DNA from 2 places in the Paenibacillus sp. AR247 genome. Region 1 is predicted to be linked to the other one. Evidence: predicted binding sites of a transcription regulator. Region 1 holds the regulator's gene; the other holds the start of a gene.
What was found. Region 1 encodes CtsR, which represses protease genes until heat stress. Its sites were predicted from a motif close to ATGGTCAATAAAGGTCAAACA; they were not measured.
Positions count from the first base shown of each region.

Region 2: the regulator CtsR is predicted to act here: its motif matches at 1,323-1,343, upstream of clpP (ATP-dependent Clp endopeptidase proteolytic subunit ClpP).

Region 1 covers NZ_PCZT01000003.1:58,703-62,121, forward strand. Annotated here, with positions in the region: gene mcsB (protein-arginine kinase McsB) at 1-1,059, opposite strand; gene mcsA (protein-arginine kinase activator protein McsA) at 1,088-1,612, opposite strand; gene CPT76_RS03260 (CtsR family transcriptional regulator) at 1,642-2,103, opposite strand; gene CPT76_RS03265 (GNAT family N-acetyltransferase) at 2,508-3,419, opposite strand, start outside.
Region 2 covers NZ_PCZT01000020.1:39,541-42,959, reverse strand. Annotated here, with positions in the region: gene CPT76_RS27320 (sugar-binding transcriptional regulator) at 1-907, opposite strand, end outside; tRNA gene CPT76_RS27315 (tRNA-Arg) at 1,148-1,222, shown strand; gene clpP (ATP-dependent Clp endopeptidase proteolytic subunit ClpP) at 1,431-2,027, shown strand; gene nrdI (class Ib ribonucleoside-diphosphate reductase assembly flavoprotein NrdI) at 2,455-2,814, shown strand; partial or broken gene CPT76_RS40635 (ribonucleotide reductase N-terminal alpha domain-containing protein) at 2,801-3,419, shown strand, end outside.

The DNA of each region.
Region 1 (3,419 bases):
TCAGCGCTTTCCGAGGGTTTCCCGGATGAGCTTCGCCCGGTAAATATCGCGTTCTTCAGTGTTCATATCGTGACCGTAGGTTTTCTGCAGGAAGCCCGGCTGGGTCATCACATTCAGTTCATTCATCACCGAAATGGACGGTCCTTCGAGAATCCCGAGGTCAACCCCAAGGCGCACGTCGGAGAGACGCTGCCCCGCCTCCTTCGAATCCATCACTTCCGCGTAGGATAAAATCCCGTAGGACCGTTTGATGCGGTCGGTAATGCGGAGTCTGGAATCGTTCATAAGCCGCGTGCGTGCATTTTTCTCATGCTCGATTATCTGCAGCACGACGCTGTGGAGGTTGTCGATGATTTCATTCTCGGTCTGTCCCAAGGTAATCTGATTCGAAATTTGGAACAGGTTACCTATTGCTTCGCTGCCTTCCCCGTAAATTCCTCTAACGGTGAGCCCAACTTGTGAAACAGCGGATAAAATCCGGTTGATCTGCTGGGTCATCACCAGCGCCGGGAGGTGCATCATGACCGAAGCCCGCAGGCCTGTGCCCACATTGGTTGGACAGCTGGTCAAGTACCCGTGCTTATCGTCAAAGGCGTAATCGATGTATGCCTCAAATTTATCGTCAATGCTCGAGGCCTTCTCCCAGGCTTGGCGGATTTGAAAACCGGGGTATAGACATTGAATGCGAAGATGGTCCTCTTCGTTAATCATAATGCTGACCGATTCGTCCTCACTGAGGATCACCGCGCCGTTCTGAGATTCATTCGCCAAATTGGGGCTGATCAAATGCTTCTCTACCAGCACCCTTTTGTCCAGCGGATCGATGTGGTCGAGCTCCACGGTATAAAAAGTTCCAAAAGACTGAAGGTGATCACTGGGAATACCCGTCAGACGTTTGAGCACTTCCTCCGACTGCTGGCGGGTGGCCAATAGCGGAAAAGGAAGATGCTGCAGGTTGCGCGCAACCCGAACCCGGCTGCTGATGACGATTTCGGAAGCATCGGCCTGGCCGCGCATCCAATCGCTCAGCGCTTTCTCGGTAAACCGGAGATTTGGCATCACGCATTCCTCCTCCTTCGAGTGAACTTTACTGTTCCGACAATTCTTTCTCAAGCGTACGGATCTGGTCGCGCAGCTTCGCAGCCTCTTCGAATTCCTCTTCGTGAATACGCTGCTTAAGCTCGAGCTTCAAGCCGTCGATTTTCCGTTTGGCTTGAATTTTGCTGCCGCCTCTCTTGGGCAGCTTGCCGACATGTACGGTACTGCCGTGAACTCTTTTGAGCAGAGGGTCCAGGCGGTTGCCGAAGTACTTATAACAGGAGCTGCAGCCGAACCGGCCGATCTTGCTGAACTGCGAGTACGTCATCCCGCACTCTTCGCATCTCAGCGATTGAGCAGCCTTGGCGCTGCTTGCCGCCCCTTTGCCGGCCATGTCAATGTCCATGAGACCAGACAGCAGGCTGTGTATAGAAAATCCGCCAGAGGTTCCGGGGATCATTTCCCCTTTCTCCCGGGCACAGGATTCGCAAAAATGAAACTCCGTCTTCTCACCATTCACAATCTTGGTAAAATGGAGAGTCGCCGGTCTCTTACCACATTCTTGGCAAAGCATACCGATGTACCTCCTTTTTCTCCGTAAGCCTATTTGCCTAACAAAGAAATCAGCATCGCCTTCATCAGCCGAGCACGTATCTCATCCCGGTAAGGAAGCTTGATCATCAGGCACTCTCTGGATATCGCGGCGCGCATAATGCTCGCTTCGCGTTTGCTAAGGATGCGTGCCTCCTCCAACTGATAGATCAGCCCTTCGGCCACGTTCTGATCGATGCGTTCCCCAATCGTTTGGTGGAGATGCGTATGAAGCGCCGAGTATTGCGGGAGTTCAATCCGTTGAATCCGGATATACCCTCCGCCACCGCGCTTGCTTTCCACAAGATAACCTTTTTCCAGCGTGAATCGTGTACTGATCACATAGTTGATCTGGGATGGAACGCATGAGAACTGATCAGCCAGATCGTTGCGCTGAATTTCAATCATTCCTTCGGGACTATCATGCAGAATACCCTTCAGATATTGTTCAATAATATCAGAGATATTACGCATTGTTCATCCTCCATTACGTTAAAACGTCAAGACCTTCATGGTCATTCGTTAGTCCGTTCGCATACCCATACCATCTTCTCTAAACTTAACCAATGGTCGTGGGCTCGAATCTGGATCTTAACCCGGTGAATATGTTATAACTGATCTAAACCTTGCGCATTCACTATTGTGAGTTCAACCGTAAACAAACATACATTTGAATTTACGTTGACTTTGACTTTCTTTGATCTAAATTATAACATATTCTCACGTTTTGCCAAGAGGGTGTATCTTCATTTTTGACGTTCTCCTTCTTTTTATACCGCCCCGATGCGAAATAACCCCCTGCAACGTATGCAGAGGGCTATTATTCTGACCGGATCCCGGCTCAATAGAATTGTACAGCAAGGTATTTTATTCCATAATTAAAAGAAGTCCATAAACAAGGTCTGTCGGGCGGGGATCCGCGCTTCCAGGATACTCACTGCCTTCGCACTGCCTGCAATTCGTCCGGATTGGTATAGTTCAGCCGGCCGTTTGAACCCCGACAGCATGACGGTCAGTGCCTGGATGTCGCAGCTAAGGATCTCTTCCTGCTGTTCTTGAGATGAATCCAATGGAGAAACCGATGCGGTTCCGTCCGATGAGAACGACCAGCTCCAAACGCCTTCATTCCAAGGTGCATACATATCCGTCAGCTGAATAGTTAGACGCTCGGATCCCCCCTCGCTGGAGGCTGTAAAAGGATAAGCTTCGACGAGTTTCTTCATATTTACGACACGGGCCATCCCATATGGAATAATCTCCTGGTTAATCCGCGGATCGGCCAAATGATATGTAAGACTGTCATCCATCGGCATGAAATTGACGATTACCTGCGTCACCATTGAATCGTGATTGGCGATATAAGTCCATAGCGCACGACGTGCCTCATCCGTGACATAAACGAGTTCATCGATGGTGAACTCCTTGTTTTCCACCTTATAAAGAACATATCCCTCCGGCGCACCTGATGCCGAATAATATACCGCGGTATGTCCATCCTCATCCAATACCGAACGGGTCCACCATTCCCGCGTCCGAACCATTAATCCATTATAACGTTTGGAAAATGCAGAATAGACCGTATCCAGAACATCCACGTCGTTGATATCCCGCCGAATCGCACCTTCAGTGGCGACCTTTGCCGGCAATTTATCGGTAGAAATGACATATTTCTTGTACTCGCTGAACATTTCCCAGCCGTATTTCCGGTAAAACGGGTAGGAAAAGGGGTGCAGCATGGAAAAGACCTGCCCGTTCTCATTCATCTGCTGCAGCGCATGCGTCAACAGATG
Region 2 (3,419 bases), on a different contig from region 1:
CGGTCTCGGTCCGCATAATGTCCTCCAGCCGCAGCCCCAAAGTCATCATTTTATGAACGACAACGCCTTGTTCATTGAAATAGTAGCCAAAGGATTCGGCTACGGCTCCTTCCGACCGGATCTCCTCCACGGCGGCGGGATCCAGCCTTCTTCGGCGGGTCATCTCCATCGCGTCCCCGATGCCGTGCATGATGATGCGGCAGTGCCTGATCGCCTGCACGATCTCCTGGATGTTGCGGTCCTGCACCAGCGACTGATACGCTTCATCGCTCAGGAGGTCCGGCACATGCAGCAGCCGGTATTGCGCGCCGACGCGCTTGGCCATGGTGGATGCGATCGTGTTCGCCTGAAACTCCACGCTTTCGCCAAGTCCGCCCCTAGCTGGCACGAACCAGCTGTTCTTCATCGGTACGGCCGCCTGCGGCGTCAACTGCTCCGCCACTTCGGCGAGCGTTGAGCCTCCAGTCACCGCTACGGTGTCCCCTTGGTTCATGACGCCAAGCAGCGCTTTGGCACCCGCGCGTCCCAAGTCACGCTTCGTGAGCGGCGACGATTCGCAATCCCCGGGCACGACCACGACTTTGCGCAAGCCGTACGTCTGGCGGATCTTCTCGCCAAGATCATTGAGGCCGAACAGCACTTTCACCATCGGCTCCATCTGTTCGAGCAGCTTGCTTCCCGCCTCGCTGACCCTCATCCCAGAGCTCTCGATCTCAACCAGGCCCTGGGACTTGAGAAGATCCGTCTCGGCCCGCAGCACCCGCTCGGTCATATGCAGGGATGCAGCGAGCGTTCTCCGGCCGATCAGCTCCGACAGCTTGATCTGATGAAGAATGGTATATCTGGTCTTGAGAACGTCCACGAGATCAGGCAGAAGCTGCTTTTGTATCTCTAATATATCCCGCATTTCTTTCCACTCCTGCAACTTCGCTTCCCTCTCTCCCCTGGCCCTAAAATGTCCCGGGTCAACGTTTTAAGTCCCACCACTATTCTACTCAATAATGGCGCTGGTTGCAAGTAGTCCACTGACTATAATTCACATCAGCCTTTCCTCCTATACAGCATTTTCCTGATTCGAAAAAATTAATAACTTAACCCTTGCATTTTGAGGCAAGCTATCATATAATAACTCTTGCTATTGAATTTTGCGCCCGTGGTCCAATGGATATGACGTAGGCCTCCGAAGCCTGAGATCGAGGTTCAATTCCTCGCGGGCGCGCCATTTTTCTTCAATAGAAGAGAACGCAGAACGGCAACCGTTCTACGTTATGTTTTTAACCAAACGTACCACAGCCAATTAGATGGCTATTTTTTTTACCTTGAGTTTGACTTTCTTTGACTTTTTGTTTGAAATTGTTTATCATGTGGTTAATACGGTAACAGTATGTATAGAATGACCTATTTTGAGCCAATTAAGGGAGGTTTTCCACGTGAGTTATATTCCTATGGTCGTCGAACAAAGCAACCGCGGTGAACGGGCTTACGACATCTATTCCCGTTTGCTGAAAGACCGCATCATTTTCCTGGGCACCGAAGTCAATGACGTGGTCGCCAATTCTATCATCGCCCAGCTGCTGTTTCTCGCAGCCGAAGATCCGGAGAAAGACATCCATTTGTACATTAACAGCCCCGGCGGATCCATTACGGCCGGTATGGCGATTTTCGATACAATGCAGTTCATCAAACCGGACGTATCTACAATCTGCGTAGGCTTGGCCGCTTCCATGGGCGCGTTCCTGCTGAACGCCGGCGCCAAGGGCAAACGCTTCGGCCTGCCGAACAGTGAGATCATGATCCACCAGCCGCTCGGGGGTGCGCAAGGCCAGGCTACGGATATCGAAATCCGCGCCCGCCGCATTCTGAAAATGCGAGACACCTTGAACCGCATCCTGTCCGAACGTACCGGACAACCGCTGGAGCGCATCGAGAAAGACACCGACCGTGACTACTTCATGAGCGCAGCTGAAGCGCAAGAATACGGACTGATCGATAAAGTTCTGGAAAGCACTCCAATCCAAGGCGTGTAAATATTTGCGGCTTTGGAGCCGAAGAAAAACAGGGAATCTCCCCGAATCGATCCGCTTACGGATCGCCGGGTGGCTCCCTGTTTTTTGTTTTTCAAGGCGTCAAGCAGGCTGCAATTGCGCCCATGAACATGATTCTCATAGGCTTGACCACATCAATATATTGATGTATTATTCTAAATACCCGCTTTAAACCATCTACATATTGATTGTCAGCGGCATAGTATATATAACATAATTTCCCACAACACACCATTCATTCCGGTGTTATTTTAAGAAGATCAATTTAATTTTTCAGCGAAGCTGAACCATTCTGTGATCACAAGAATAACGACCACGATATGTGGTGTGGTTATCTACAATGACGTCAATAGACGTTTTTTTTGCGCCCGTGACCACGGCAGAGAACATTATTCAGGAGTGAAGGATCATGCTGATCGTCTATGATTCCAAGACCGGCAATGTCAGACGCTTTATCAACAAGCTGAACATGAGAGCCATTCCGATCGAAGAGCAGGAGCAAGTGAATGAGCCTTACGTGCTCGTAACGTATACAACGGGTTTTGGGCAGGTGCCCGAGAAAGTGTCGAACTTTCTGTCGAAGAACAACCGCATGCTTCGCGGCGTGTCGGCCAGCGGCAACCGGAACTGGGGGCCTCGTTTCGCCAAGAGCGCGGATACGATATCGGAGATGTACCATGTGCCAGTCATCACCAAGTTCGAGCTTTCGGGAACGATACGGGATACGGAGATTTTCAAAGAGAGGGTGCGGAGCATTGAAGCATATTGAACTCAACAACGAAATTATGCAGCGCGGATCGGACGGTTACTTTCAATTGGAAAAAGACCGGGAGGCGGTTGCCGCCTTTATGGAGGAAGTGGAGCGCGATACGATGAAGTTCGGCTCCCTGCGCGAGAAGCTGGATTACCTGATCAGCAACGACTACTATGAGAACGTGTTTGAGCATTACACCTACGACGAAGTCGAGTCCGTGTTCAACCTGACGGCGAGCAGCGACTTCCAATTCCAGTCCTACATGGCGATCTCGAAGTTCTACAAGGACTATGCGATGAGAACCAACGACAAGAAGCAGTATCTGGAGCAGTACCCGGACCGCGTCGCCATCGTGGCGCTGTACTTGGGCGAAGGGAATATCGGTAAAGCGCTCCGAATCGCCGAAGCGATGATCGAGCAGCGGCTGCAGCCAGCGACCCCGACCTTCCTCAATGCCGGCAAAAGCCGTCGCGGCGAGCTGGTCTCCTGCTTCCTGCTGGAAATGGACGATTCGCTCAATTCGATCAACTACGTGCTCGGCACCTGCATGCAGCTGTCCAAAATCGGCGGCGGCGTCGCCGTCAATTTGTCCAAGCTGCGTGGGCGCGGCGAACCGATCA